2 regions of the Blautia sp. Sow4_E7 genome follow, and region 2 is predicted to be linked to the other one. Evidence: predicted binding sites of a transcription regulator. Region 2 holds the regulator's gene; the other holds the start of a gene.
The links. The regulator Rex, encoded in region 2, represses fermentation and respiration genes when NADH is low (regulators of the CRP and FNR family bind a similar motif). The targets are predictions, from matches to a motif close to ATTGTTAANTANTTAACAAT.

Region 1 (15,695 bases), on a different contig from region 2:
TTGAGAATGCCAGAAAAGTAGCCTTATCTGGACAGACGAACCTGGTGATCCGTGTACCTGTCATCCCTACATTCAATGACAGTGTGGAAGAGATTAAGTCCATCGCCTCTTTTGCCTCCACCTTGCCAGGTGTGAAGAAGATCCACCTTCTTCCTTATCATCGCCTTGGTCAGGATAAGTATGACTGGCTTGGAAGAGAATACAAGCTTCCAGAGATCCTTCCTCCGGAGCCAGAGCATATGGAGCTTCTGAAGAAGGCCGTACATTCTGTCTGTGACCTGGATTGCCAGATCGGTGGATGAGAATAGAAAGATGTAATTGTATAATTCCATGACCAGGAACCGCTTTTTGAGGCACATTTTTTGTGTGGAACGGGAATGGATAAAATGAATCAGATCAGGAACCGGAATTTCCAGATGCGGGGATTTCGGTTCCTTTCATATGGAAAAATAGCGAAAGATATTTGAATAATTTCAGGTTTTTGTGTATGATAGAGGATATGAAGCGGAGGCATGCAAAGAAAACCCATAAAGACAGTTAGATTGAATGCGGTAAAATCTGGCTGGTGCAAAATACTACAGCTTAAGGAGAAAAGAGAATGAGAGGACTATACTCATCAAAGACAAAAATCAGACACCAGATTTTTACTGAAATTGCCCGACTTGCCTATGAGGGCGATATGGAGAAGGAGATGGACGAGCTTCCATACAAGATCCTTCCAGGAGAAGTGGCTACCTATCGTGACAGTATTTTCCTGGAAAGAGCCATTGTAGGAGAGAGGCTTCGCGTGGCAATGGGACTGCCTCTTCGAAATATTTCCGAGCATGCGCCTATTTCCAAAGGCGTGGAGGCCAGCTTAATTGAAGAGAAATATTATGAGCCGCCCCTTATCAACATTATTAAATTTGCATGCAACTCCTGTCCGGAGAAGCGTGTGATCGTTACTGAGGGCTGCCAGGGCTGTCTGGAGCATCCCTGTCAGGAAGTCTGTCCCAAGCAGGCCATCCATATGGAAAATGGGCGGTCTGTGATCGATCAGGACAAATGTATCAAATGTGGAAAATGCCTGGAATCCTGTCCTTACAATGCCATTATCAAGCAGGAGCGTCCATGTGCCAAGGCCTGTGGAATGAATGCCATTCATTCCGATGAGTATGGCAGGGCTGAGATTGATTATGACAAGTGTGTTTCCTGTGGAATGTGTCTGGTCAGCTGTCCGTTCAGTGCCATTGTGGATAAGGGACAGATTTATCAGACCATTATGGCGTTAAAGAGTGACACACCAGTTTATGCCATTGTAGCGCCTGCTGTGGCTGGCCAGTTTGAGCCGGAGCTGAAGAATACCCAGCTTCGCGGAGCGTTTAAGGCTCTTGGATTTACAGATATCAAGGAAGTTGCTGTTGGTGCAGACCTTTGTACCATTGAGGAAGCTAAAGACTTCATGGAGGAAGTACCGGAGAAGATTCCGTTTATGGGAACCTCCTGCTGTCCGGCATGGTCTGTTATGGCGAAAAAGATGTTTCCGCAGTATGCCAACTGTATTTCCATGGCGCTCACCCCTATGGTACTGACCGCCAGACTTCTGAAGCAGGAAGAGCCGGATTGCAAGATCGTGTTTGTGGGACCTTGTGCAGCGAAGAAGCTGGAGGCAAGTCGTAAGTCTGTCCGAAGCTATGTGGACTTCGTTCTTACTTTCGAGGAAGTGAAGGGCATGTTTGATGCCAAAGGCGTTGATTTTGCCAGCATTCCGGAGGAAGAGCCTCTTACCCAGGCCAGCAGTGACGGCCGTGGCTTTGCTGCCAGCGGCGGTGTAGCAGCTGCAGTTGTGAAAGCTGTGAAGCGTATGGACCCGGACCGCGAGGTGAAGGTAGTCAGTGCCAACGGCCTTCAGGAGTGCAAAAAGATGATGATGGCTGCCAAGGCTGGAAAATACAACGGCTATCTGCTGGAGGGCATGGCCTGTCCAGGCGGATGTATAGCCGGTGCCGGAACTGTACAGAATGTAAAGAAGGCAGGAGTGGCACTGGAGAAGATGAAGAAGGAAGCGTCATTTGAGGAGTGTATGGATACTTCATTTGGCGGGGAGCTGGAGAAGCTGGAAGAACTGTAATCCGATAAAAAATGTAAATGAAAAGGAGAAAATCAAAATGCGTGCATACGAACGTTTATTAAACTATGTAAAAGTATATACCACAAGTGAGGATGAGCAGGAGAACGTGCCGTCTACCAGCCGCCAGTTTGACCTGGGAAACCAGCTGGCAGAGGAACTGAAAAAGATAGGAGTTCAGGATGTGCGCATTGATGACAAGTGCTATGTGTATGGTGTGATCCCGGCCACAAAGGGGCTTGAAGATAAGCCAGCCATTGGTTTTATCGCACACATGGACACAGCACCTGATTTCCCTGGTGAGAACGTAAATCCACAGATCATCCAGAATTATGATGGCGGGGATGTGAAGCTGGGAGAGAGCGAATATACCCTTACCCTGAAGGATTTTCCACACCTGTCCTCTTTAAAAGGCAGAACCCTGATCACCACAGATGGAACCACTCTTCTTGGTGCGGATGACAAGGCGGGCGTAGCGGAGATCATGACCATGGCAGAGCAGATCCTTGCAGAGAACATTCCTCATGGAAAAATCTGTATCGGCTTTACCCCGGATGAGGAGGTTGGCCGTGGTGCAGACTTTTTCGATGTAGAGGGCTTTGGAGCGGATTTTGCCTATACCGTAGACGGCGGTGCAGAGAATGAGATCGAGTATGAGAACTTTAATGCCGCAGGTGCAAAGGTAAAGATCAAAGGATTTTCCGTACACCCGGGCAGCAGCAAGAATACCATGATCAATGCAGCTCTGGTTGCCATGGAGTTCAACAATATGCTTCCGGCGGGCGATACCCCGGCGAACACAGAGGAGTACGAGGGATTTTTCCATCTCTGTGAAATGAGCGGAGATGTATCTTCTGCAAGCCTTGATTACATTATCCGTGACCATGACAGTGTCATGTTTGCCTGCCGTCAGGAGATGATGCGACATATCGCCAAGCTTCTTAATGAAAAATACGGCGAAGGCACCGTCTCCCTCACCATTAAAGAGCAGTACCGCAATATGAAAGAGAAGATCGAGCCCTGCATGCACCTGATCGACAACGCAAAGAAAGCCGTTCAGCAGTCAGGTCTTTCCCCAGTAACCGTAGCCATCCGCGGCGGCACTGACGGTGCCCGTCTTTCCTTCATGGGCCTTCCCTGCCCGAACCTTGGAACCGGCGGCTACGCCTTCCACGGTCCATGCGAGCACATTACTGTAGAGGGAATGGACTATGCGGTGGAGAATCTGAAGAATATTGTGAAGCTGTACGCTTAAGATGTGAGAGATAGAACTTTGAGGAAATGAGAAGAAAAGCACCTGCCTGGATATTGACGGTAGGTGCTTTTTTCGCGGGTGGCAAGCCATGGAGTGTGTTTGAAAAATCATTCCCGCAATCTCTACGCCCCACTTTGCAGAGATTTCAAAATTTAAACAAAATTTTACACCAACAAGACAACAACCTGTTTTTTCTCCCCTACAATGATCCTGCGAAAAAAGTTAAAAGAATAAAAAGGAGAACTGATCTACTTGAAGTACCAGGAAATTTTAAACAATAAGGAAATTAACGCATATCTGAAAAAGGGAGACGCCAATCTGGGAACCATGGGCTTTACGGACCATTCCAAGGCCCACTGTATACAGGTTTCACACAGAGCCGGAAAAATACTGGAAAAGCTGGGCTATTCCAAACATGATGTGGAACTGGCAAAAATAGCAGGATATATGCACGACATTGGAAACGCCATCAACAGAACCCATCACGCAGAATACGGTGCCCTGCTTGCAAACGATCTTTTAAAGGAAACCAATATGCCGCTGGAAGACCGGATCACCATTGTATCTGCCATTGGAAATCACGATGAGTCCACTGGAAATCCGGAAGATGTTGTTTCCGCAGCTTTGATCATTGCAGACAAGACAGATGTGAGAAGAAGCAGAGTGCGCCAGAAGGAAAGCTCCGCATATGACATCCACGACCGCGTAAATTACGCTGTCACAGAATCCAAGCTGAAAATTGAGAAAGACAAGTCTGTACTTGCACTGAATCTTCAAGTGGATGAAAGCATCTGTTCCATGTACGATTATTTCGAAATTTTTCTGGACCGAATAATGCTTTGCAGAAAATCAGCGGAAGTTTTGAAAACCACATTTAAGCTGACTGTAAATGGACGCAAAGTGCTGTAGAAGTAAGTTGCATACATAAAAATACACAAAACAGCACCACCATATTTGTACAATATGTAGAAGCCCCTAAATAATGATAAAAAATTTCAAAAAACAGTTGTTAAAAGATTGTCATTGTGGTATCTTAGAAAAAGCGGAGAAAAACCAATATTTAATGCGGAGACAAAGAGGGAAAAGTCCTTTTGTTGAGAATTGTTTATCAAAAAACATGGCGTGACATGACTTAACCCAGGAAAACAGGAGAAAACCAGCCTGCATTTCTGGTTTAGGCCATGTCATAAGGCAGAAAATAAAGTTTTACCCGCTTTTTTTCCAACTGTGATTGTTAAAAAATAAACAAAAAACAAAGGACAACACACAGGGAAAACCAACGAACCCCACAGAAAAACAATCAAACAGGCGGGAAAGTTGACACAATCCCACAAGCCCCATGAAAGGAGTTCTTTATGAGCAGCAAAATTACCATTATCGGAGCTGGAAGCGTTGGCTCCACAATCGCCTACACACTGGCACACGATGAGATCGCTTCCGAGATTGTTCTGATCGACATCAACAAGGAAAAGGTAGAAGGCGAGGTTATGGACATCGAGCAGGGAACCTGCTTCAGAAGCCCGGTATCTCTGGTAGCCGGAGATTACGCAGATGCCAAAGATTCCGACATCGTAATTATTACTTCCGGAATCGCCCGAAAACCTGGACAGACCCGAATTGAGCTTACTCAGACAAATGTAAACATCCTGAAGAGCATCACTCCTCAGATCGTAAAAGAAGCTCCAAATGCCAAGTACATCATCGTAAGCAATCCAGTTGACATTATGACCTATGTGTTCACCAAGATTTCCGGACTTCCGGAGAATCAGATTATGGGATCCGGAACCATTCTTGATACAGCAAGACTTCGCTACGGACTTTCCGAGCACTTCAAAGTAGCCCAGGGAAATATCCACGCATACGTTTTCGGCGAGCATGGCGACACTTCCTTTATCCCGTGGACAGGCGCTTACATTTCCGGCCTCAGCACAGATGAGTACTATGAGGAAATGAAAGCACATGGCAAGGACGTAAAACCACTTGATAAAGAAGCTATGCTGGAGTATGTGCAGAAATCCGGCGGAAAAGTGATTGCAAAGAAAGGTGCAACCTTCTACGCAGTATCCGCAACTGTTTGCCAGCTGGTAGGCCTGATCCTGGCTGCTTCCGATTCCCTTGCAACTGTATCCTCCATGCTTCACGGGGAGTATGGAATCGAAGATGTGTGCCTGAGCACCCTTACCCTGGTAGGTCCAAATGGAATCCAGGGAAAAGTTCAGATGCGTATGAACAAAGAAGAAATCGAACTTCTTAAGAAGAGTGCCAATGCATTAAAAGAAGTAATTGCACAGATCGAGCTTTAGAAATCTGGTTTTGCAGGCTGTATTTTACAGAAGAAAATTGTTTTCTGATATAGCTGGCAAGACATTAATTTAACCATACCAGCAAGGCCCCGGCTTCTATCGCGGAAAGCGATAAGTCGGGTTCCCCTTTGCAAAGGCAACCCAAATAGCTGCTGTTTACATCAGTGAGTAAAAAATCCCACTTCGTGAACAGTAACAAGAAAGGAACAAGAAGCATGAAGTACAGTTATTATCCAGGATGTACCCTGAAGAATAAGGCAAAAGATCTGGACGCCTATGCCAGAGCTTCTGCGAAAGCACTGGGCTTCGAAATGGAAGAGATAGAAGACTGGCAGTGCTGCGGCGGCGTATATCCCCTTGGCAGCGACGAAATTGCAACCAAGCTTTCTTCCGTCCGTGCTTTAAACGACGCAAAAGAAAAAGGACAGGACCTGATCACTGTCTGTTCAGCCTGTCATCATGTGCTCAAACGTGTGAATGACGACATGAAAAATGTAGAGGACATCCGCACCAGAGCCAACAATTATCTGAAACTGGATGCTCCATATGAAGGAGAGACAAATGTCCTTCATTATCTGGAAGTACTCCGTGACGAAGTAGGATTTGACGAGATCAAAAAGAAAGTGGTAAATCCATTAAAAGGCAAGAAAATCGGCGCTTACTACGGCTGCCTCCTTTTAAGACCAGGAAAGATCATGGCTTTTGACAACCCGGAGAACCCGACCATCATGGAAGACTTCATCCGTGCCCTTGGCGCAGATCCTGTGGTATATCCATACCGCAATGAGTGCTGCGGCGGCTACATTTCCCTGAAAGAAAAAGAAATGGCACAGAATATGTGCGAAAAGATCATGGACAGTGCAAAAGGCTTTGAAGCCGATATGCTGATCACCGCCTGTCCACTTTGCATGTATAACCTTAGAAAGAACGGAACTGGCGATCTCCCGGTTTACTATTTTACAGAACTTCTTGCAGAAGCTCTGGGAGTAAAAGAGGAGGTGGCGAAGTAATGGCTTATACATATGGAAATACCCAGAATGCAGCAGAGCGTATCAAAGAGATTTCCGGAGTGAATCCCCTGAAATGTATGAAATGCGGTAAATGCTCCGCAACCTGTCCTGCATTCAACGAGATGGATATCAAACCTCACCAGTTTGTAACCTATGTACAAAACGGCGACATCGAAGCCCTGGCACAGTCACAGTCCTTATGGAAATGCCTCTCCTGCTTTGCATGCGTAGAGCGCTGTCCAAGGGATGTAAAACCGGGAAAACTGATCGACGCTGCAAGACAGCTGGTTGTCCGCGAGCGTGGACAGAACTATCTGACCGCAGATGAGATCCCGGCGTTGCTTGATGAAGACACACCACAGCAGCTGCTGGTAAGTGCATTTAGAAGATACAGGAGGTGAGAAACAGGTGCAGAGAATAGGTGTATTCGTATGTCATTGTGGTACAAACATTGCAGCCACAGTTGATGTAAAAAAAGTAGTAGAGATGGCAGCAAAAGAGCCAGGTGTTGTCCATGCAGAAGATTATCAGTACATGTGCTCCGAAGCAGGACAGGCCAAGATCATTAACGCCATCCATGAGAAAAATCTGACAGGAATCGTAGTCTGTTCCTGTTCTCCGCGTATGCATGAGGCTACCTTCCGTAAGGCAGCAGCAAAGGCGGGCTTAAACCCATATATGGTAGAGATTGCCAACATCCGTGAGCATTGCTCCTGGATCCACAAGGATATGGAGGAGGCTACCTTAAAGGCCGTGATCCTTGCAAGAGCCGCAATCGCAAAAGTAAACTTAGACGCACCTCTTCAGCCAGGTGAGAGCCTTGTAACCAAGCGTGCTCTTGTGATCGGCGGAGGTATTGCCGGAATCCAGTCTGCCCTTGACATTGCAGAGGCTGGTTATGAAGTTGATATTGTGGAGAAGCTTCCAAGTATCGGCGGAAGAATGTCCCAGCTTGACAAAACTTTCCCAACTCTGGACTGCTCCGCCTGTATCCTTACACCTAAGATGGTAGAGGCAGCAGCACACGAGAAGATCAATATCTATACATACAGTGAAGTTGAGAAGGTAAGCGGCTTTGTTGGAGATTTCACAGTAGACATCCGCAAGAAAGCAAGAAGCGTAGACATGGACAAATGTACCGGATGTGGTGTCTGCTCATCCAAGTGCCCATCCAAGAAAAATCCAAACGAGTTTAACCGCGGCCTGAACAACAGAAGTGCCATCTACATTCCATTCGCACAGGCTATTCCAAATGTTCCGGTTATCGACCGTGAGAACTGTATCAAGTTCAAAACCGGAAAATGCGGTGCCTGCTCCAAGGTTTGCGCAGCTGGTGCTATCGATTACGACCAGAAGGACGAGATCATTACACAGAAATACGGTGCAATCGTAGTTGCAACCGGTTTCGATGTGATCCCTCTTGATAAATATGACGAGTACGCTTACAGCCAGAGCAAGGACGTGATCACATCCCTGGAACTGGAGCGTATCATGAACGCAGCAGGACCTACAAAAGGCCATCTTGAGAGACTTTCCGATGGAAAAGCCCCGAAGAACATTGTATTCGTACAGTGTGTTGGAAGCCGCTGCTCCGATGAAAGAGGAAAGAGCTACTGCTCCAAGATCTGCTGTATGTACACTGCAAAACACGCTATGCTGATCCGTGACAAATACCCGGATACCAACGTTACCGTCTTCTACATTGACGTTCGTACCCCAGGTAAAAACTTCGATGAGTTCTACAGAAGAGCCGTTGAGGATTATGGCGTAAACTACATCAAAGGCCAGGTTGGAAAGGTTATCCCACAGCCAGACGGAACTCTTATGGTTCAGGCTTCTGACCTTCTGGAAAACAAGCAGATCCTTATGGAAGCAGATATGGTAGTCCTTGCAGCTGCCATCGAGCCAAATAAAGATGTAAGAAAAATTGCAACTATGCTTACCGCAAGTATTGATACCAACAACTTCCTTACAGAAGCACATGCAAAGCTTCGTCCGGTAGAGTCCCCTACAGCTGGTATTTTCCTTTCTGGTGTTTGCCAGGGACCAAAAGACATTCCGGAGACAGTTGCACAGGCTGGCGCAGCAGCAGTAAAGGCAATCGGCCTTCTTGCAAAAGACAAGCTGACAACCAACCCGTGTACAGCACATTCCGACGAGCTCCTTTGCAACGGCTGTTCCCAGTGTGCAAATGTGTGCCCATACGGTGCGATCTCCTATGAGGAAAAACAGGTAAATGACCACGGAATCCGTGAGACAAGAAGAATCGCAGTAGTCAACAATGCTCTTTGCCAGGGCTGTGGTGCATGTACCGTAACCTGCCCGTCCGGAGCAATGGATCTGCAGGGATTCTCCAACAGACAGATTTTAGCGGAGGTAGATGCAATATGTCGATAGAAGCAAAAGAAGAATTCAGACCCAAGATCGTGGCATTCTGCTGTAACTGGTGCAGCTACGCAGGTGCAGACCTTGCAGGAAGCAGCCGTCTTTCCTATCCGGCTGATGTAAAGATCATCCGTGTGCCATGCTCCTGCCGTGTAAATCCAATGTTCATCCTCCGTGCTTTTGAGAAAGGCGCTGACGGCGTGATCATGTGCGGCTGCCACCCGGGAGACTGCCATTACACAACTGGAAACTATTACGCAAGAAGACGTATGACCCTTCTTTTCTCCATGCTGGACTTCATCGGTGTGGAAAACGGCCGTACCCGTGTAGAGTGGGTATCTGCCGCAGAAGGTGTAAAATTCTCCCAGACCATGAACGAATTTGTGGAAAAAATCTATTCTCTGGGTAAAAACGTCAGATTGGAGGATTTAAGATGCAGGAACTGATCGCCCGTGCAAAAGAACTGCTGGCTGACGGAACCGTAGCACGTGTTCTTGGCTGGAAAGCCGGAGACCTGCCTTACAATCCGGAAGCAGCATATTTCGAGACCGCCGAAAGCCTGGACGAATTTGTCTACAACGGCTTCTGCGGTGCCAACTTAAGCAAAATGATGATCGAGGCTTCCAAGTTAGAGGGCAAAACACTTGTCTGTCTGAAGCCTTGTGATACCTATAGTTTTAACCAGCTGATCAAAGAACACCGTGTAGACCGTGAAAAGACTTACATTATTGGTGTTGGATGTAAAGGAAAGCTGGATGTGGAAAAACTTCGTAAAATGGGAATCAAGGGAATCCAGAGTATTTCCGGTGCTGAGCTTACTGATGATTGTGAAGAACTTCACATTTCCACCATCTACGGCGATAAGACCGTAGCATACAAAGATGCCATGCTGGAACGCTGCCACGTATGTAAGGGAAAAGAGCACATGATCTACGACGAGATCATTGGCGAATCCAAGGATACCAAAGATGCAGACCGTTTCGCAGAGGTTGAAAAAATCGAGAAAATGAGCCCGGAAGAGCGTTTCGCATTTTTCCAGAAAGAGCTTAGTAAATGTATCCGCTGCAACGCCTGCCGCAATGCCTGCCCTGCATGCAGCTGCCGCAAGTGCGTATTTGACAGCACCAAGTTTGACAGCGCACAGAAGGCAAATGTGGATTCCTTCGAGGAGAAAATGTTTCACATTATCCGTGCCTTCCACGTTGCAGGAAGATGTACAGACTGCGGTGAGTGCAGCCGTGTCTGCCCGCAGGGAATTCCGCTTCACCTGTTTAACCGTAAGTTCATCAAAGATATTGATACTTTCTACGGGGAATATCAGGCTGGCGCAGATGCAGAGTCAAAAGGCCCGCTGACCAGCTTTACATTTGACGATGTAGAGCCAGGCATAGTGGCAGAAAGGGGATAATGTATGTATAAGATTGAGAAAGAAAATCTGGAAGCATTATTCCGGAAGATTGCAGAAAGCCAGGATCTGATCCTTCCAATTAAGAAAGCAGGCCAGACAAACTTTGGCCTCTGGAATGAGAGCGAAGAGGCAGATCTGGATACACTGAAAACCGTAAAATCCGGCAAAGATGCCTTTTTCCCACAGAGCGAGACACTTTACACGGTTGTCCGTGATGGAAAGAAGCTGACTGTAGAGCCAGAAAAACTTAGAAACCGTCCGTTTGTTGTATTTGGCATGAAAGCCTGCGATGTAAAGGGTGTGGCAGTTCTGGACAAGGTTTTCCTTGCAGATCCTGTTGATACCTTCTACGCAGCAAGAAGAGATCATGGAACCATCGTGGCCATGGCTTGTCATGAGCCAGAGGAATCCTGCTTCTGTAAAATATTTGGAACAGACGCAGCAGATCCTTCCGCAGACGCTGACACCAAGGGTGTAGCCGATGTGGCTGCCTGGATGGTGGAGGGAAGCCTTTACTGGAAAGCTCTTACTGAGAAGGGCGAGGCTCTTACAGAAGCCGTAAAAGAACTGCTTACTCCGGCTGACGACGATCAGGCAAAAGTGGATGCTGAAAAAGAAGCGATCAGAAGCATCGTGGAAAAGCTTCCATACACCCATCTTTCCCTGGAAGGCTGGGATGGAAATGCCACAGATGAGAAATTTGGTTCTCCAGTTTGGGAGACCTTATATAAACCATGCCTGGCATGCGGAACCTGTACCTTTGTATGTCCTACCTGCCAGTGTTACGACATCAAGGATTATGACACAGGTCATGGCGTAAAACGTTACCGCTGCTGGGATTCCTGTATGTATTCCGATTTCACAATGATGGCTCACGGAAATAACCGTACCAGCCAGATGCAGAGATTCCGTCAGAGATTTATGCACAAGCTTGTATATTTTCCGGCCAACAATGGCGGCATGTATTCCTGCGTAGGATGCGGCCGCTGCGTGGAAAAATGCCCGTCATCCCTGAACATTGTGAAGGTGATCAAGGCTTTTGAAAACCATGGAGGTGAAAAGTAATGAGCGAGTGTACCTGTCATAAAAATTATACTCTGGATACTCTGATCCCGCAGGTTGGCGTGATCACCGACATTCACGAGGAGACACCGGATGTAAAAACCTTCTGTGTAACAGCACCGGAAGGGGGAAAGCTTTTCGAACACATGCCTGGCCAGTGCGCAATGGTCTGCGCACCAGGTGTAAGCGAAGGTATGTTTTCCATTACTTCTTCTCCTACAAACAAAGAGTACCAGGAGTTCAGTATTAAAAAATGCGGCGAGCTGACTTCTTATCTCCACAGCCTTCAGGTGGGAGATGAGATCACAGTCCGTGGACCATACGGAAACCATTTCCCGGTGGAAGACAAGCTGAAAGGCAAAAATCTTCTGTTTATCGCCGGTGGTATCGGTCTTGCTCCGCTTCGTTCCGTGATCAACTATGTTCTTGATAACCGCGACGACTACGGCACAGTAGACATCCTCTACGGTTCCCGTTCCGCAGATGATCTTGTAAAATTAAAAGAGATCCAGGAAGTTTGGATGAACGCCAAAGACGTAAACGTCTACCTGACCATCGACCGCGAGCAGGAAGGCTGGGACGGCCACGTAGGTTTCGTACCAACCTACTTAAAAGAAATCGGCTTCGACACCAACAAAGTCGCATTAGTCTGCGGCCCGCCAATCATGATCAAATTCGTACTTCAGGGCCTTGAGGAGCTTGGATTTACAAGAACTCAGGTTTATACAACATTGGAGCTTCGTATGAAGTGCGGTATTGGTAAATGCGGAAGATGTAATATTGGATCTAAGTACGTATGTAAAGATGGTCCGGTATTTAGAATGGATGAAATTGACCAGTTACCAGACGAGTATTGATAAGCAATGAGCAGTGCGCAGATATGCTGACATGCAGTTCGTTGTGCTTGCACGTAAGAAATGTATGGCTGCATATCTGCATAGGGCGAATGCCCTCAAGCGAGATGTAACGAAGTGGAATCGAGCCCCCGCACTGCGGAGTAGAATAAGTAGAAGAAAGGAACAACCCAACATGGAAAATATGGTAAACGTATATTTCTTCGGTAAAAAATACACCGTACCAGCTGACCTGACCATCATGACGGCCATGGAATACGCCGGATACACCTTAAAACGCGGCTGCGGCTGCCGCCACGGCTTCTGCGGTGCCTGCGCCACCATCTACAGGATCAAAGGCGACAACGAACTGAAAACCTGTCTCGCCTGTCAGACACAGGTACAGGAAGGCATGTATGTAGCAAGCATCCCGTTCTTCCCAACAGACAAGAGACTCTACAACATCGAAGACCTTCAGCCAAACCAGCAGGTCATGATGGAACTGTACCCGGAAATCTACAGCTGCATCGGCTGCAACGCCTGTACAAAAGCCTGCACACAGGGATTAAACGTTATGCAGTACATTGCATACGCACAGAGAGGCGAGCTTGAGAAATGCGCCGAAGAATCCTTTGACTGCGTAAGCTGCGGCTGCTGCTCCGTAAGATGTCCGGCCGGAATTTCCCACCCGATGGTAGGACTTCTTGCAAGACGTCTCACAGGAAAATACATTGCTCCGAGGAGCGAACACCTTGAAAAACGTGTAGAAGAAATCCACGAAGGCAAATACGACGACCTGATCGAGCAGATCATGCAGAAACCGATCACAGACATGCAGGAACTTTACAACAACAGAGAAATCGAGAAATAAGGAGGGCAAAAAACATGTACGCACCATATCCAGAAAATATGATGGAATCCATCAAAAAGGTAGAGGCTACAAGAGCACAGCGTATGGCAACCGAGCCAAGACGTCTGACTGCTGATGAGAAAGATGCCCTTCTGAAGAAATTCCATCCAGACTATAACCCGGACGCATTTGCCGAGATCAAAGTAGGTCCCAACAAAGGACAGAAAGCACCACTTGAACTGGCTGAAATGCTTCACTCCGAAAGCCGTCTGCTTAACGAAAAAATCGACCTTACCAAGATTGATTATGATGTAGATGTGCTTGTAATCGGCGGCGGCGGTGCAGGTTCCTCCTGTGCCATCGAGGCTCATAATGCAGGTGCAAATGTTATGATCGTAACTAAGCTTCGTATTGGTGATGCCAACACTATGATGGCAGAAGGCGGAATCCAGGCAGCTGACAAAGAAAACGATTCTCCGGTACAGCACTATCTGGACTGCTTCGGCGGCGGACACTTTGCAGCGAAACCAGAGCTGGTAAAAAGACTGGTAATGGAAGCTCCGGATGCCATCAAATGGCTGAACGACCTTGGTGTTGAGTTTGACAAAGAAGACGACGGAACCATGATCACTACACACGGCGGCGGAACTTCCAGAAAGAGAATGCACGCTGCAAAAGATTATTCCGGATCAGAGATCATGCGTACCATCCGTGACGAGGTTTTAAACCTTGGCATTCCGGTAGTAGAATTTACTTCTGCTGTTGAACTTCTGAAGGATGAAAAAGGACAGGTAGCAGGTGCTATTCTTCTGAACATGGAAACTGGCGATTACTCTGTTGCAAGAGCAAAGACAGTTGTCATTGCAACCGGCGGTGCAGGAAGAATGCACTATCAGGGATTCCCTACCTCTAACCACTATGGCGCAACTGCTGACGGACTGGTACTGGGATACAGAGCAGGCGCATCCCTTCTCTATCAGGATTCCATCCAGTATCATCCAACAGGAGCCATCTACCCGTCACAGATCCTTGGCGCGCTGGTAACAGAGAAGGTTCGTTCCGTTGGTGCACAGCTGGTAAATGCAAACGGAGAAGCTTATATCCATCCACTTGAAACCCGTGATGTCAACGCTTCCGGTGTTATCCGCGAGTGTGAGGAAGGCCGCGGCGTAGAAGTTCCTGGCGGACTGAAAGGCGTATGGCTGGATACTCCGATGATCGAGATCCTGGGCGGCGAGGGAACCATCGAGAAGAGAATCCCGGCTATGTTCCGTATGTACATGAACTACGGTGTAGATATGAGAAAAGTCCCGATCGTGATCTACCCGACTCTTCACTACCAGAACGGTGGTCTGGAGATCAACGGAGACGGATTTACAAAAGAAATCCCGAACCTTTTAGTTGCAGGAGAAGCAGCAGGTGGAATCCACGGAAGAAACAGACTGATGGGCAACTCTCTTCTGGACGTGATCGTTTTCGGAAGAAATGCTGGTAAAAAGGCAGCTGCAAAATGCAAAGAGGTAGAGCTTGGAAAAATGAACCTGGATCATATCTACGCATATGAGAAAGAATTAAAAGCGGCAGGTGCAGAAACAGATAAGGTATCCCCATTACTGCTTCCAAACTACGCCCGTCACGAGCAGAGATAATGAAATAACTGCTTCCGGTATCGCCAGGGAATTGCCGGTGCCGGAGGCATTTGCTATAATGAAAAAAGAACATACCGCCTGCAGGCGATATCATTATTAAAGAAGGGAGCTTACCCAAATGCGTGAAGTAGAAGTAAGCAGACTTACAGACGTGATCGAGAAACTCTGTATCGAAGCAAATGAACATCTTCCGGAAGACGTAAAATGCGCCATCAAAACATGCCGCGCATGCGAAGACGGAGAGATTGCCAAGGGCATCCTTGACAACATTATTGAGAATTTTGACATTGCAGATAACGAGAATGTGCCCATCTGCCAGGATACCGGAATGGCATGTGTGTTCCTGGAAATCGGACAGGATGTACACTTTGTCGGCGGAGATCTCACCGATGCCATCAATGAAGGCGTACGCCGCGGATACACAAACGGCTATCTTCGCAAATCTGTAGTCAAAGACCCGGTACGCCGTGGAAACACAGGTGACAATACACCAGCCATGATCTATACAGAGATCGTTCCAGGCGATAAAGTAAAGATTACAGTAGGACCGAAAGGCTTCGGAAGCGAGAATATGAGTATGATCCGTATGTTCAAGCCATCAGCCGGACTTCAGGGAATCAAAGATTTCATCCTGGAAGTAGTAGAAACAGCTGGACCGAACCCATGCCCGCCTATGGTAGTTGGCGTTGGAATCGGCGGAACCTTTGACAAATGTGCCCTTCTTGCCAAGAAAGCACTGATGCGTCCGCTGGATTCCCACAACCCGGATCCATTCTACGCAGACCTGGAAGATGAAATGCTGAAAAAAGTAAACCAGCTTGGAATCGGACCAC
Region 2 (15,695 bases):
AGCCGCGGGTTTATTCTGGCGATCAGAGAGAAACTTGAGACAATGTAATGAGATAAACAACTTTGAAAAGTAGTTTGAGACAAAATGTTAATATTGTTATAAAAAACAGGAACGGTTTCGGGTATCTATTCGAAATTCGTTCCTGCTTTTATACCTGCACACTCGAATCCACATCCTACGCGATTGGTATAGTTATTTACGAAACGATGTACTAGTTTGTGTCGGTGCGTGGCCCTGTGGTGGCTGTCTCGTTTCGTAAATACAAATTATGGAGGAGGATAAGAATTGCAGGATATCACTGGCAAGAGTTTATAGCTTAATGCTATGCCAGCTCCTCCCACTTCTCATAAAGCCCTTCCAGTTTCTCTGCAATTGCAGCCTTCTCCCGGCTGAGCTTGGTGCATTCTGCCACATTCGTACAAACATCCGGCAGAACCATAGTGTTGTCGATTTCTTTATCCCTTGCTTCCAGCTCCTCGATCCGGGCTTCCACTTTCTTTAATTCATTTTCCCGTTTGCGCTTCAGTGCCTGTTCCTCTTTCTGCTGCTGCCAGGTAAGCTTGGTTCCTGAAACAGTTTCCTTTGCTTCCAGAGAAGCAGATTCCTGAATTGGAGCGTAAATCTGCGTCATTTCATCTTTCTTTTCCAGATAGTAATCATAATCCCCGATATAGTTGACAATAGCCTGATTCGTCAGATCCATAATACGGGTGGCAGTCTGGTTAATAAAATAACGGTCATGGGAAACGTAGAGTACGGTTCCGGTATAACTGTTCAGCGCCTCTTCCAGAATCTCTTTGGAAGCAATATCCAGATGGTTGGTAGGCTCATCCAGGATCAGGAAGTTGGCTTCTGAAAGCATCAGCTTTGCCAGGGAAACACGGCCTCGCTCACCACCGGAGAGAGCGGAAATCAGCTTGAATACATCATCTCCTGTGAAAAGGAAAGCAGCCAGCATATTGCGGATCTCTGTTTCCGTGAGAGTTGGATAAGTGTCGGAAATTTCCTGGAAAATGGTTTTCTCCATATGCAGAACATGGTGTTCCTGGTCATAGTATCCAATCTGCACTTTGGAACCAAGGGCAAAGCGTCCTGCGTCAGCTTCCACGATTCCGTTGAGAATCTTCAGAATGGTGGTTTTGCCAGTACCGTTATTGCCGATCAGGGCTACACGTTCACCACGCTTGATCTCAAAATTAATATCTGTAAATAAGGTCTGTCCAGGGAAAGCCTTGGAAAGCCCCTCTACCGTAAGCACGTCATTTCCACTGATAAAACGGGGCTCCAGGGAGATGCGCATCTGGTTATCAATTTCGATCGGCTTCTCAATACGCTGGATCTTGTCCAGCATTTTTACACGGCTTTCCGCGCGCTTAATGGATTTCTCACGGTTAAAAGAGCGGAGCTTAGTGATAACAGCCTCCTGGTGTTTAATCTCTCTTTGCTGGTTCAGGTATGCCTTGTACTGGGCGTCACGCAGCTGCGCCTTCTTAAGCGCATAAGCAGAATAATTTCCCTCGTACATTCGCATCTGGGCTACCTCGATCTCCACGATCTTGGTGACAACTTTATCCAGAAAATAACGGTCATGGGAGACGATAAATACAGCACCCGGGTAGTTGAGAAGATAGGTCTCAAGCCAGGCAATGCTCTCCATATCCAGGTGGTTGGTTGGCTCATCCAGAAGCAGGATATCCGGCTTGGAGATCAGAAGCTTGCCAAGGGCAACCCGTGTCTTCTGACCACCGGAAAGGTTTTCAATCTGTTTGTTGTAGTCTTCCTCTTCAAATCCAAGACCCTTTAAAACACCTACAATCTCACTTTTGTAAGCGTAGCCGTTCTCAAGTTCAAACTGATGGGTAAGACGGGTGTAGCTGTTCATCAGGCTTTCCAGCTTTTCACCAGCTACATATTTCATTTCCTGTTCCAGAGAACGGATCTTATCCTCCATGTCCAGAATGTACTGCTTAGTGGTCATCAGTTCCTCATAAATAGTGTGATGCCCATGAATGTCCTGGTACTGTGCCAGATAACCGATCTTCTTATTTTTGGCAATAACTACCTGTCCGGAATCGGCGGAAATCTCCTGCATAATAATACGAAGGAGAGTGGTTTTTCCTGCGCCGTTATTGCCAATCAGGGCGGCCTTTTCCCGTTCTTCTATGTGAAAGGAAGCATCCTGCAGGATTACTTTTTCCCCAAAAGATTTGCAGATGCTCTGACATGATAAAATCATAATTTCCTCCTTAAAAAGCCAGTTTCGTAAATACAAAATCTGTCATATATAAAAGCCTGTTGCTTTAGGCAATGGCTTGTCCAGAAGAATATTATACTTGAAAAACAGATTTTTTGAAAGAATAATTGTCAAATAACAAAGAAAATGTAAAAATTTGTAAGTATGCACAAGCAATCCCATGAAAGCTCTGAAAAATATAGTATTTCTGTATTTTCTGCTTATTGCAAATTTACCGCTGCTTATCATAAAATATCGTATTTTTGTGTTAGTCTGAATGTCAGGAAAAGAGAAGCCAGAGAGAGAATCTGATTGGAGGTAAGGACAGTTTAGAATAAGCATAACAAGTTGGAGGTCACGGATCGCAAAGAGGCTTCTGGTTTTTTTGTTTTTAGGCGTTAAAGCATAATATTTTTCTTGTGTATAGTGGAGTATTAGCGTATAATAGAAACATTTTTTTGCGCATATGTTTAAAAGCTATAATAAGAAAACCGGCAAAACAGACGAAAGTCTGCGACGCAAAGCTACAGGGCCTGTAAAATGGCAGCCAGTTGCATGAACTGACGTGCACTGTCTGTGAGACGGTGTCTTTTTTTCGGCGTTACTTCATAGACGTAACAATACTCACGATATACGTACTCCTATGAATGCAATCATTGGTATGACATCATTAATCCGATATGATGCCGGTGATAAAGGCAAGGTAATAGAGTATGCGGATAAAATTGACACTTTGTTTTGAGATTTTTATGGATCTGAAAATTACAGAAGAAAGATCTGCTTCTTCTGTGTCACAGGCAGAATCAGATGAGCAGGAAGGTAATATCCTGCAGGGAATGCGGTTCCTGTGTGCAGAGGATAATGAGATAAATGCAGAAATCCTGACGGAACTGTTAAAGATTGAAGGTGCGGAGTGCATCATCTGTGAAAATGGCGAAGAGATTTTGAAAGCATTTGAACAGTCTGCTCCAGGGGAATATGACATGATCCTGATGGACGTACAGATGCCTGTTATGAATGGCTATGAGGCAACAAAGGCAATCCGCAGAAGTTCCCATGGACTGGCAAGGAAGATTCCGATCATTGCCATGACCGCCAATGCATTCTCAGAGGATATCCAGCGTTCACTGGCTACCGGTATGAATGCTCATGTTTCAAAACCGGTTGAGATGAAGGTACTGGAAAAGACAATCAGAAGTATAAAAACTGGCGGGGGCACCGAACCGCAGGTCATTGAATAGTAACAAATGGCAGGGAATCAGATATGAAAAAAACGAAAAGGATAGTTAGGATAGACAGAAAATGAAAGGAAAAAGAGTGATTGCAGGCATTCTGCATGCGGGAATTTTAGCAGTTACCCTGGCAGGGTGTAAAAACACAGATAACACGAAAGAAGAAACAGAAAAGCCCGTCATTACCCTCGGCAGCGACAGCTATCCACCATACAATTATCTGAATGAGGATGGTGTACCGACGGGCATAGATGTAGAACTGGCTACAGAAGCTTTCAAAAGAATGGGATATCAGGTGGAGGTTGTCCAGATCAACTGGGAGAAGAAAAAAGAACTGGTGGAAAGCGGAGAGATTGACTGTATCATGGGTTGTTTTTCCATGGAAGGACGTCTTGACGATTACTGCTGGGCAGGACCGTACATAGCAAGCCGCCAGGTGGTCGCTGTAAATGAGAATAGTGACATCTATAAACTGAGCGATCTGGAGGAAAAGAACCTGGCTGTCCAGTCCACAACCAAACCGGAAGGTATTTTTCTGAACCGGACAGATGATAGAATCCCCAAACTGGCAAATCTGATCAGTCTCGGACACCGGGAGTTGATTTATACGTTTCTGGGGAAAGGATATGTAGATGCAGTTGCTGCACATGAGGAATCTATCGTCCAGTATATGAAGGATTATGATGCAAGCTTCCGTATCCTGGAAGAGCCTCTGATGATCACCGGAATAGGTGTCGCTTTTGCAAAAGGTGATGACAGAGGAATCTGTGAACAGATGGAACAGACATTGGAACAGATGCGTCAGGATGGCACATCCCTGAAAATTATTGAAAAATATCTGGATGATCCCCAGAAGTATCTGGAGGTGGATGACCTTGGATATTAAGAGAAAGAAAAAAGAAAAACGAATCCAGATGATCGGAGGTCTGATTGGAATCTGTGTGGCTGTAGTCTCTCTGTTTTATTTCTTCCATATAGAAAAAGCGGAAGCAGAGAAAAGAATGGTGGAGATTGTAAATTATGTCAAAGTGCAGTGTTCCACCTACACCCATTATAATGAATCTTCCGAATCCAAAAGTCTTCTCCGTTCAATTGAAAGTGCCAGACAGATGAGTACGAATATTAACATGGAAATCGAAAACGGCGGACAGCTAAGCCAGGAGTTCCTGAAAGAAAACCTGCAGACTCTCTGGGTGGATGGTATCATTGTACTGGATATAGAAGGAAAGACGGACTGTGAATACAGCACGGACGAGGCTCTGGCTAATGAGATTACGGAGTATCTGCAAAAAGAAATTATCATGGATTTTGCCGGATATGAAGAAAGATCTTATTCAGAACGGTTTGCCAGGGAAGATGGATCCTATATTGACATTGCAGCCTGTGCCAGAAAAGATGCACCGGGTATTGTTGCAATCTACTATTACACATCTCCTGAATTTACCAGAAATTATACTTTGACGATGCAAAGTCTTTTAAATGGCTATAGTACCCGGAAGGATGGAACGATTATTGTTGCAGACGAGGGAATCGTTGTTGCCAGCAATGATCAGAGCCTGTTGGGGCAGAATACGGCTGACAACGAAGTTGTTCAGGCAATGAAGGGGCATACAGACAGTCAGCACATTTTTCATTTGAAGAATGAAGGGAGCGGATGCTACGGAATCATGCTGAAGCAGAGGGATTACTATATTTATGCATATCTTCCGGATACAGAGGTGTTCCATAATCTTCCATTAAGTGTGATAAGTGTTATTTTTCTCTATTTTCTGATATTCGGCACATTCTGGTTCTGGACATACAGAACCAATCTGGTGCACTGGAAACAGGAACAGGAAAAAGATGAAAAATATAAGGCAGAACTTCTGATAGCTGCAAAAAAGGCAGAAGCCGCCAATGAGGCAAAAACAGAGTTTCTCCAGCGGATGAGCCATGATATCCGGACTCCGATCAATGGAATCTGCGGCATGGTCAATATGGCAGAACATTATGCAGATGATTTGGAGAAACAGACGGAATACAGGACAAAGGTGAAAAAGGCGTCCAATCTGTTGCTGGAACTGGTAAATGAAATCCTGGATATGAGTAAGCTTGAGTCAGGCGAAATCGTTCTGGAAGAGATTCCATTTAATCTGAGCAGTATTTCAAGGGAAGTATTTGCTGTGATCAAGCAGATGGCTGCAGAACAGAATATCCGGATCGAGTGGGAGAAAAAAGAAATCACACACCGGGATTTTATTGGAAGTCCGGGGTATGTGAAACGTGTGATGATGAATATCCTGTCCAATGCGGTGAAATATAACAGAGAAAACGGACATATCTATATCAGCTGCATGGAAATCCCATCCGAACAGCCGGGAATGACCACAATGGAATTTGTCTGCCGGGATACCGGAATCGGAATGACTGAGGAGTTCCAGAAATGTGTATTTGAACCATTTGCACAGGAACACACAGGAAGCCGCACAAAATTTGCCGGAACAGGACTTGGAATGCCGATTGCAAAGAATCTGGTCGAGAAAATGGGTGGAACCATTACCTTTGAAAGTGAAGAGGGCGCAGGCACCACCTTTGTGATCCGGGTTCCGTTCAAAATAGATCTGGATGCGGATAAACGTGAAGAACAGAAGGATGTATCAGAAAACTCTATAAAGGGACTGCATATTCTTCTGGCAGAAGACAATGACTTGAATATGGAAATTGCAGAATTTATGCTCCAGAATGTAGGCGCTGAGGTGACGAAAGCATGGAATGGACAGGAAGCTGTTGAGATATTCAGAAAAAGTAAACCTGGTGAATTTGATGTCATTCTTATGGACATTATGATGCCGGTTATGAATGGTTATGAAGCTACAAAGAAAATCCGTTCTCTGGACAGAGAGGATGCAAAGGTGATTCCGATCATTGCAATGGCAGCAAATGCGTTCACGGAGGACAGACTGAGGGCAAAAGAAGCAGGAATGGATGAACATATAGCAAAGCCTGTTGATGGAAAATTATTAATAAAGGTAATTCATAAACTGATGAAACACAATTTCAGGGGGGTCATAATGAAAAAACGGAATAAGTTACTTGCTGCACTTCTGGTGATGGCGACAGCCATATCACTTTTGTCAGGCTGTGACAGAAAAATTGCAGAAAAAAGAAGATGCAGAAACCATCACAGTGTATTTATGGAGCACCAACCTGTATGATAAATATGCACCATACATCCAGGAACAGCTTCCGGATATCAATGTTGAATTTGTAGTCGGCAATAATGATCTGGATTTTTATATGTTTCTTGATGAAAACGGTGGATTGCCGGATATTATTACCTGCTGCCGGTTTTCCCTGCATGACGCAAGTCCGCTGAAGGACAGTCTGATGGATCTTTCCACAACCAATGAGGCAGGTGCTGTCTATGATACCTACCTCAGCAGTTTTATGAACGAGGATGGTAGCGTAAACTGGCTTCCCGTGTGTGCAGATGCCCACGGTTTTGTAGTGAACAAGGACCTTTTTGAAAAGTATGAGATTCCGCTGCCAACCGATTATGAAAGCTTTGTCTCTGCCTGCCAGGCATTTGACGAGGTGGGAATCCGTGGCTTTACTGCAGACTATTATTACGATTATACCTGTATGGAAACACTGCAGGGTCTGTCTGCATCAGAATTGTCTTCTGTAGACGGACGCAAGTGGCGCACCACCTACAGTGACCCGGATAATACAAAGAGAGAAGGTCTGGATGGTACCGTCTGGCCTCAGGCTTTTGAACGCATGGAGCAGTTTATCCAGGATACAGGGCTGAACCAGGATGATCTGTACATGAATTATGATGATATCGTTGAGATGTACCAGAGTGGTAAACTTGCCATGTACTTTGGCAGCTCAGCGGGTGTAAAAATGTTTCAGGATCAGGGCATTAACACAACATTTCTGCCATTCTTTCAGGAGAATGGCGAAAAGTGGCTGATGACGACCCCATATTTCCAGGTGGCCTTAAACCGCGACCTGACACAGGACGAAGCGCGCCGGAAGAAAGCAATGAAGGTGCTGAATACAATGCTTTCAGAGGAGGCACAGAACCGGATCATTAGTGATGGACAGGATCTGTTGAGCTACAGCCAGGATGTGGAGTTCAGGCTTACGGAGTATCTGAAGGATGTGAAACCTGTGATCGAAGAAAATCATATGTATATCCGCATTGCGTCAAATGACTTTTTCTCCGTTTCCAAGGATGTGGTGTCTAAGATGATCTCAGGAGAATACGATGCAGAGCAGGCCTATCAGTCATTTAATACCCAGCTTCTTGCGGAAGAAGCTGCTTCAGAGAATACCGTGCTGGATTCACAGAAATCCTATTCCAACCGCTTTCATAGCAGTGGCGGGAACGCGGCATATTCGGTTATGGCAAACACCCTGCGCGGCATTTATGGTACGGATGTGCTGCTCGCAACCGGAAACAGCTTTACGGGAAATGTGCTGAAAGCCGGTTATACAGAAAAAATGGCGGGTGACATGATCATGCCAAATGGTCTGTCAGCCGACGGAAACTATAAGCTGGTGACAGGGGAAAACGGATACCTTGGATTACAGGAAGATATTGAAGAGGACATCCGGCAGGGAAAGGATGTGATATCAAATGCAGCAGTTCCAGGAAAATCCCAGCTGCTTGTTTTTGCCACTCCCAGGGCGCACGGAAGCTATCAGGGATTTGAATATGATGCCATTGCCATTGCCTATGAAAACTCTGATATCGTAGATGTACTGGATATTTCTGCTTTCAATGGAAATGCACAGAGTTTTATTGTTCATCCGGATGGCCGTGTTGTGATCGATCATTCTTCTGAGTCATGGGGGAATGTATATAATTTCTTCGGTGTTCTGAGAGAGCATTCTGATATGTCTGAGAAAGAGGTCAATAAGCTTTCGGAGAAGTTTAAAGCGGGACATACCGGTGCGCTGCTGGTAGATCTGGATGGAAGAAACTATTATCTGGTTTATGAAAAATCGGATATTCAGGACTGGGTATTTCTGGGACTTGTACAGGCGGATATTGTCAATGCCAGTATGAACAGCCTGCAGCGTAGCACAATGTTCCTTGTGGCTGCTGTCGTGTTCTGTATTGCCGCCTTTTTTATCAGCCTTATTATCCAAAAAAACAGGATAAGCCTTAGAAGAAAGGACACACAGATCCGGTACAGGGACGAACTGTTTCAAAAGCTGTCAATGAATGTGGATGACGTTTTCCTGATGCTGGATGCCAAAACATATCAGGCAGATTACGTCAGCCCGAATGTGGAAAAGCTGCTGGGCATTACGGTAGAACAGATCCGCAAAAATATTCGTGTTCTGGGAAAAATGCATCCAGAGGAACATGAAAATCCGGAGAAAAATTATCTGGAGGAAATCCGGGTGAATGAACAAAGAGAATGGGATTTTGAATATGTTCATCAGAACACAGGGGAAAAACGCTGGTTCCATAATATTGCAATGGGCAGTGAGATAGACGGAAAAAAGAAATACATCCTGGTTATGTCGGACCGTACCGCTGACTGGAAAATGAACCAGGCACTTTCTGAGGCAGTCCGTGCTTCGGAGACAGCAAACAGGGCCAAGAGTACCTTCCTTTCCAACATGTCTCACGATATCCGGACACCAATGAATGCGATCATCGGCTTTACCACACTGGCTGTAAGTAATATTGATGATAAAAACAAGGTTCGGGATTATCTGGGAAAGATCCTTTCCTCCAGTAACCATCTGCTTTCCCTGATCAATGATATCCTGGATATGAGCCGGATTGAGAGCGGAAAGATCCATCTGGAAGAAACGGAGGTCAGTCTGTCGGATGTGCTTCATGATCTGAAGACGATCATCAGCGGGCAGATCCATGCGAAACAGCTGGAGCTTTATATGGATGCCATGGATGTGACAAATGAGGATGTCTATTGTGATAAGACGAGGCTGAATCAGGTGCTGCTGAATCTTTTGTCCAATGCGATCAAGTTTACTCCTGCTGGCGGAACCGTTTCTGTCCGGCTGAAACAGTATCCGGGGCTCCAAAGAGGCAGTGAACTGTACGAGATCCGGGTGAAGGATACAGGAATTGGCATGAGCCAGGAATTCGTGAAGAAGATCTTTTCTCCTTTTGAGAGGGAGCGGACTTCCACTGTGAGCAGGACTCAGGGTACAGGACTTGGCATGGCCATCACCAAGAATATTGTGGATATGATGGGCGGCACCATTGAGGTCCGGACAGAGCAGGGGAAAGGTACCGAATTTATCGTCCGTCTGCCATTCCGGACTCAGCCTGAGAATCACCGGATAGAGAAGATTGCAGAGCTGGAAGGCCTTAAGGCTCTGGTTGTAGATGACGATTTTAATACCTGTGACAGCGTGACAAAAATGCTTGTGAGGGTTGGAATGCGTTCGGAATGGACACTTTCCGGTAAGGAGGCTGTTCTGCGTGCACGGCAGTCTATGGAGCTTGGGGATGCCTTCCATGCTTATATCATCGACTGGCGTCTGCCGGATATGAATGGTATTGAGGTCACCAGACAGATCCGCAGTCTTGGTGACGATACACCGATCATTATTCTGACTGCTTATGACTGGTCAGACATCGAAGTGGAAGCCAGGGCTGCAGGGGTAACTGCATTCTGCGCGAAACCTCTGTTTATGTCCGATATCAGAGATACCCTGATGGCTGCCATTGGCCAGAATCAGGCTGAGCAGGAGAATCCTGTTCTTCCGGCGGCATGCTCAGATTTCAGAGGCAAATGTATACTGCTTGTGGAAGACAATGAACTGAACAGTGAAATTGCGGTGGAGATCCTTAATGAATATGGCTTCCTGGTGGATACTGCAGAAAACGGGGCAGAGGCAGTTGAGAAGGTCAAGAGGTCGAAACCGGACGGTTATGATCTGGTGCTGATGGATGTGCAGATGCCGGTAATGAACGGATATGAGGCCACGAAGCAGATCCGTGCCCTTAGGAATCCGGCACTGGCAGGAATCACCATCCTTGCCATGACGGCCAATGCTTTTGACGAGGACAGAAAAAAAGCGCTGGAATGTGGTATGAATGGATTCTTATCCAAGCCAATCGTTCTAGAGGAATTGATCAGTACGTTACAAAATAATCTGACAGATTAGTAATAAGAACCTGCTAAGAAGTTCGGTTAACAACTTTTTAGCAGGTTTTTAAATTATTTTTAAGCGTTAAAGCGGTGAAATTTTTCTTGTGTAAAGTGGAGTAGGGGAGTATAATAAAATCAGTTTTTGCATAATTTTAAAAGCTATAATAAGAAAATCGGCAAACCAGATGAAAGTCTGGGACGCAAAGCTACAGGGCCTTTAAAATGGCAGCCAGTTGCATGAAATGAGGTGCACTGTCCGTAGGACAGTGTTTTTCATTTAATAGTACATGAGAAAAGAAGGAGGAATTCAGCTGTTGAAGAAAGCGGTTCAGGCTGCAATATATGAAAAAGCTCTAAAAAACCATTATATAGAAATCCTGTACATTGATTTTGAGAATACAGGAAAATGCATAAAGCTTCATCAGGATACAAACCTGTTAAATGGTGAAAATATTTTTCCAGAGTCAGATGAGCAAATGTATGAGGATTATATCTGTGAGAAAATAATGCGTTATGCATCTGGCAATATAGATGATCTTAATCGTGTAAAACAGCAGATGACGATGGAAGCAATCGCAAAAGGAACAGCAGAACACATCATGCATCATGTTATGATCAATTTTATGCTGAATGGCGAGATGCGTTTCATGCAGTTTGACTTTACAAGGGAAAGTGCAGATACAAAAAATGTGTTCCTGTTTGTGGAGGACTATACAGTTCCACAGCAGCAGGCGTTTATAACGACGTTGCGTTCTATTGAAAACAGTGCTGTTCTGTTTTGTATCCTTTCAGAAGAGGAGGACGCAAAAACAACGCTATGCTATGATCCTGTTTTTATTACCCGGGGCTTTGCAGAGATGATGGAAACTACACAGCAGCAGATGATGCTGTTGCAGAAGAAACCTTTTTGCGAAACAGTACATCCGGATGATCAGCAATATGTAGAGGAATCTGTGAGAAACCTCAATATAGAGCATCCACATACAAATATTTTTTATAGAAAAAGAAATCCGCAGGGAAAATGGTTCTATATGCAATCAGATTTTTCTTATCTTGTTGTGGGTAAGAAAATATATATCTATGTGACCTATCAGGATGTCAGTGCATTGCAGAAGAATGAAGAATTGTCAAATGCACTTCATTATAGTAAAAATTGATATAAATACTATACTTGCTGTTTTTGATCAGATGTTTGGAACTGTATAAAATCCGCACGAATCAATGAATGCCACGTAAAGGGATAAAAGTGAGAAAGTGGTAAACTGGAATATAAACCAGTACCGGTAGATCTCTGGGATATGATAAATACTGTTTTGTCGATTGCAAGAGGATATATGGAAAACCGTGACCTTAATTTTTGTGTTTCAAGAGAAGAGCTTAAAAATCCCTATGTGATGGCAGATGAACTCAGAATCAGGGAAGTATTGCTCAACATTATCAGCAATGCAGTCAAATTTACAAAAGACGGAGGTACCATTTCATTTGCTGCAGAAAACGGTCCGGGTAATGATGAGCATCATATAATCGTACGCTATCGTATATCAGATACCGGAATTGGTATGAGTGAGGAGTTTCAGAGCAGAATCTTTGATGAGTTCAGTCAGGAAAATGATGGGGCAAGAACCAGTTATAAGGGAACTGGACTGGGAATGGCCATTGCCAAACAGTATGTAGATCTTATGGGTGGGAAAATTAAGGTCAGCAGCAAACAGGGAATTGGCTCAACATTTACGGTAGAAATCCCTCTGATTATAGCAGAACATGGATTTACGGAAGAGAAAGAAAAGTTAAGGAACGATATGGATTTACATGGTTTGCATGTTCTTTTGGCAGAGGATAATGATTTAAATGCAGAAATAGCAATCGCTTTATTGGAAGAAAAAGGGATTTTTGTGAGCTTTATCCTGATACTATGAATTTGGTTCCTGTTCACTCCGTGACCAGCAACACACTTCGCGATGCACAGAAATCATGCATTCGCATGATTTCGCGCCGATGTTCCCGGGTTTTCTGTGAGCTTCGCTCAAAAAAACACCTGGCGGAACGTTACCAGTGAACAGTAACTGAATTTGCAAAATATTTGTAATTCTGCACAACTTTAATTGACAAGAAAATAACATTTAGGTATAATTGACATAGTGTGACGCGGAAAATTTAGGCAGCGGAAACAAGGAGGGGAACATTTTGGAGGCGAAGGAAATCTCAAAGGCAGTGATCAAAAGACTGCCAAGGTATTATCGCTATCTGGGGGAGCTGATGGAAGAGAAAGTTGAGCGTATATCTTCCAATGACCTTAGTAAGAAAATGCATGTGACTGCATCACAGATCCGCCAGGATTTAAATAATTTCGGCGGTTTTGGACAGCAGGGCTATGGATATAATGTTGAATATCTTTATACAGAAATTGGTAAGATCTTAGGACTGGACACCATTCATCCTATGATCATTCTTGGTGCAGGTAACCTGGGACAGGCACTTGCCAATTACGGGGATTTTGAGAAAAGAGGATTTCGTCTGGTTGGGATTTTTGACGTAAATCCGGTTCTGGAAGGAATTTCGGTTCGGGGAATTGAGATTCAGATGATCAGTCACCTTCCAGAATTTATCAAAGAGAATCAGGTAGAGATCGCCATTCTGACTCTGCCGAAGAACAAGGCCAAGGAGATGGCGAAGGTTCTCATTGACAATGGAATCAAGGCAATCTGGAACTTTGCACATACAGATCTTGATGCTCCTGAGAACGTGATCGTGGAGAATGTTCATCTGTCTGAGAGCCTGATGGCACTGTCTTATAATTTAAGCCAGTACCGCAACGAGCATAAAGAAAACAAAGAATAAAACGTTACTGTGAAGGACATGACAGTAACAACAAAAGGTCAAAGAGGACTGCTGCTTGTCTCGCTGAAAGATTTACAGGAGACCGGGCGGCAGTTTTGCATTAGAGCGTGTTTGAAAATGGCTTTAGCGGTTAATGGGCAGAGAGTGAACTGCAACCGGAGCCCAAAAGTTATTCTAATGTTAGGAGTGGTTTTATGAAAAAAGTTGTGACCTGCAGTCAGATGAAGCTTCTTGACTATGGTACTATTCATAATATGCATGTTCCCTCCCTGGTTCTTATGGAGAGGGCGGCGCTTGCCACGGCAGAAGAGATCCGGAAGTATCTGGAAAAGAAAAACAGTCCTGGAAACTTAGAAAAAGAGCGGATACTGGCCGTCTGTGGCTCCGGCAATAACGGCGGTGACGGGATTGCCATTGCAAGGCTTCTTCATCTTGCCGGGATACATTCCGAAATCTATCTTGCAGGAAATCCGGACAAAATGACCGAAGAAACCAGACACCAGTGGGAAATTGCCAGGAACTATGGCGTTCCCGCAACGAATAACCCGGTATGGGATGAATATACTGTTATAGTAGACGGGATTTTCGGCGTTGGGTTGTCCAGGGAGATTTCCGGAACTTATAAGGAAATCATCCACAGTATGAATCAGACCAGAGCCTATAAAGTGGCGGTGGATATTCCGTCTGGCATTCACGGAGATACGGGAGCAGTTCTTGGAATTGCTTTTCAGGCAGATCTGACGGTAACCTTTGCATACCGGAAACGGGGGCTGTGCTTTTTCCCTGGCAGAGCATACGCTGGCAGGATCCTGGTGGCGGACATCGGGATCTATGACCGGGATCGTGATGGCAGTGAACTTGCAGATCAGGCAGCCTGGCATCTGGAGAAAAGGGATGTGGAAACACTTCCTGCAAGACCTGCCTGGGGAAATAAAGGAACCTTTGGAAAAATACTTTTGGTCGCGGGCTCGAAAGGCATGTGCGGCGCCGCTTATTTAAGCGCCAGCGCAGCACTTCACGGGGGAGCTGGTATGGTAAAGATCCAGACTGTGGAAGAGAACCGGATCCCGCTGCAGAGCCTTCTTCCAGAAGCTATGGTGAGCTGTGAATTTGACGAAGCGTCCAATGAGAAAAACTTAAACTGGTGTGATGTGCTGGTGATCGGTCCGGGACTTGGCACCGAAAGCAGTGGAAAAGAAAGATTGCTCTGGTTTCTGAAAAACGGGACAAAAGCAGGAAAACCTGTTATACTGGATGCAGATGGCCTGAACCTTCTGGCTATGAATCCCCAGTGGATGGAATCGCTGAACCAGCAGACCATTCTTACCCCTCACATGGGAGAAATGAGCCGGCTTACCGGCAGGACAATTTCCGAACTAAAAGCAGACCCCGCGGCCAGTGCCTGGGAGTTTGCCAAGAAAACAGGCTGTGTCTGTGTATTAAAAGATGCCTGTACCACTGTGGCAGATGGAGATGGCAGTTTGTACCTGAATCTTTCCGGCAACTGCGGAATGGCAACGGCTGGAAGCGGAGACGTTCTGTCTGGTATGATCGCAGCAGTTCTTTGCATGTATTTAAGCAGTGGGGAGAACAGGGATATTTCTTATAAAACAGCGCTGGCGGTGTATATTCACGGTCTTTGCGGTGATATTGCCAGAGAGAAAAAAGAAACTCACAGTATGACGGCGAAAGATATGATCGAAGCACTTCCGGAAGTATTAAAGCTGGCAGAAAATTTAGAATAAAAATCGAGGAAAATATTATGGGAAAATACAGCAGAATCAAGGCGTTGATTTCTCTTGACGCGGTCCTGTACAATTTTGAACAGATGAAAAAGAACATAAAAGAGGGAACAAAGATCATTGCTGTAATCAAAGCAGACGCATATGGACACGGTGCTGTGCCCATTTCCAGAATGCTTGAGGAACTGGATTATGTCTGGGGCTTTGCCACAGCTACGGCTCAGGAGGCCCTGCAGCTTAGAAGAGCCGGGATCACAAGACCGATCCTGATCCTGGGGCTTGTTTTTGAAGAGTACTATGAAGAGCTTGTGGAAAATGAGGTGCGCATGGCAGTCTGTGACTATGAGACCGCGAAGAAGTATGATGAGGCCGCTGCCAAGGCAGGCAAAAAGGGCCTGATCCACATTGCTGCTGACACAGGTATGACCAGGATCGGATTTAAAGACAGCGAAGAAAGCCTGGAGGATATCCGCAGGATCGCAGCGCTTCCCAATGTGGAGATCGAAGGCTTGTTTACCCATTTTGC

Region 1: a site for Rex is predicted at 4,593-4,612, ahead of ACTQ50_RS00780 (L-lactate dehydrogenase). Genes of this name have one in related genera too.

Annotation. Positions count from the first base shown of each region.
Region 1 is NZ_JBQKLL010000001.1:157,052-172,746, reverse strand. It holds gene ACTQ50_RS00800 (glycyl-radical enzyme activating protein) at 1-302, shown strand, start outside; gene ACTQ50_RS00795 (4Fe-4S dicluster domain-containing protein) at 599-2,110, shown strand; gene pepT (peptidase T) at 2,148-3,362, shown strand; gene ACTQ50_RS00785 (HD domain-containing protein) at 3,609-4,271, shown strand; gene ACTQ50_RS00780 (L-lactate dehydrogenase) at 4,718-5,665, shown strand; gene ACTQ50_RS00775 (CoB--CoM heterodisulfide reductase iron-sulfur subunit B family protein) at 5,881-6,675, shown strand; gene ACTQ50_RS00770 (4Fe-4S dicluster domain-containing protein) at 6,675-7,076, shown strand; gene ACTQ50_RS00765 (4Fe-4S binding protein) at 7,084-9,072, shown strand; gene ACTQ50_RS00760 (hydrogenase iron-sulfur subunit) at 9,063-9,506, shown strand; gene ACTQ50_RS00755 (4Fe-4S dicluster domain-containing protein) at 9,494-10,468, shown strand; gene ACTQ50_RS00750 (4Fe-4S dicluster domain-containing protein) at 10,472-11,533, shown strand; gene ACTQ50_RS00745 (FAD/NAD(P)-binding protein) at 11,533-12,387, shown strand; gene ACTQ50_RS00740 (2Fe-2S iron-sulfur cluster-binding protein) at 12,560-13,234, shown strand; gene ACTQ50_RS00735 (FAD-dependent oxidoreductase) at 13,249-14,862, shown strand; gene ACTQ50_RS00730 (fumarate hydratase) at 14,981-15,695, shown strand, end outside.
Region 2 is NZ_JBQKLL010000002.1:143,379-159,073, reverse strand. It holds gene ACTQ50_RS02320 (NADP-dependent isocitrate dehydrogenase) at 1-48, shown strand, start outside; gene ACTQ50_RS02315 (ABC-F family ATP-binding cassette domain-containing protein) at 323-2,236, opposite strand; cyclic di-GMP riboswitch class I at 2,717-2,792, shown strand; gene ACTQ50_RS02310 (response regulator) at 2,983-3,474, shown strand; gene ACTQ50_RS02305 (substrate-binding periplasmic protein) at 3,536-4,351, shown strand; gene ACTQ50_RS02300 (ATP-binding response regulator) at 4,335-6,659, shown strand; partial or broken gene ACTQ50_RS02295 (extracellular solute-binding protein) at 6,742-7,485, shown strand; partial or broken gene ACTQ50_RS02290 (response regulator) at 7,984-10,605, shown strand; cyclic di-GMP riboswitch class I at 10,755-10,830, shown strand; gene ACTQ50_RS02285 (PAS domain-containing protein) at 10,904-11,746, shown strand; gene ACTQ50_RS02280 (ATP-binding protein) at 11,924-12,505, shown strand; gene ACTQ50_RS02275 (redox-sensing transcriptional repressor Rex) at 12,774-13,427, shown strand; gene ACTQ50_RS02270 (NAD(P)H-hydrate dehydratase) at 13,622-15,172, shown strand; gene alr (alanine racemase) at 15,190-15,695, shown strand, end outside.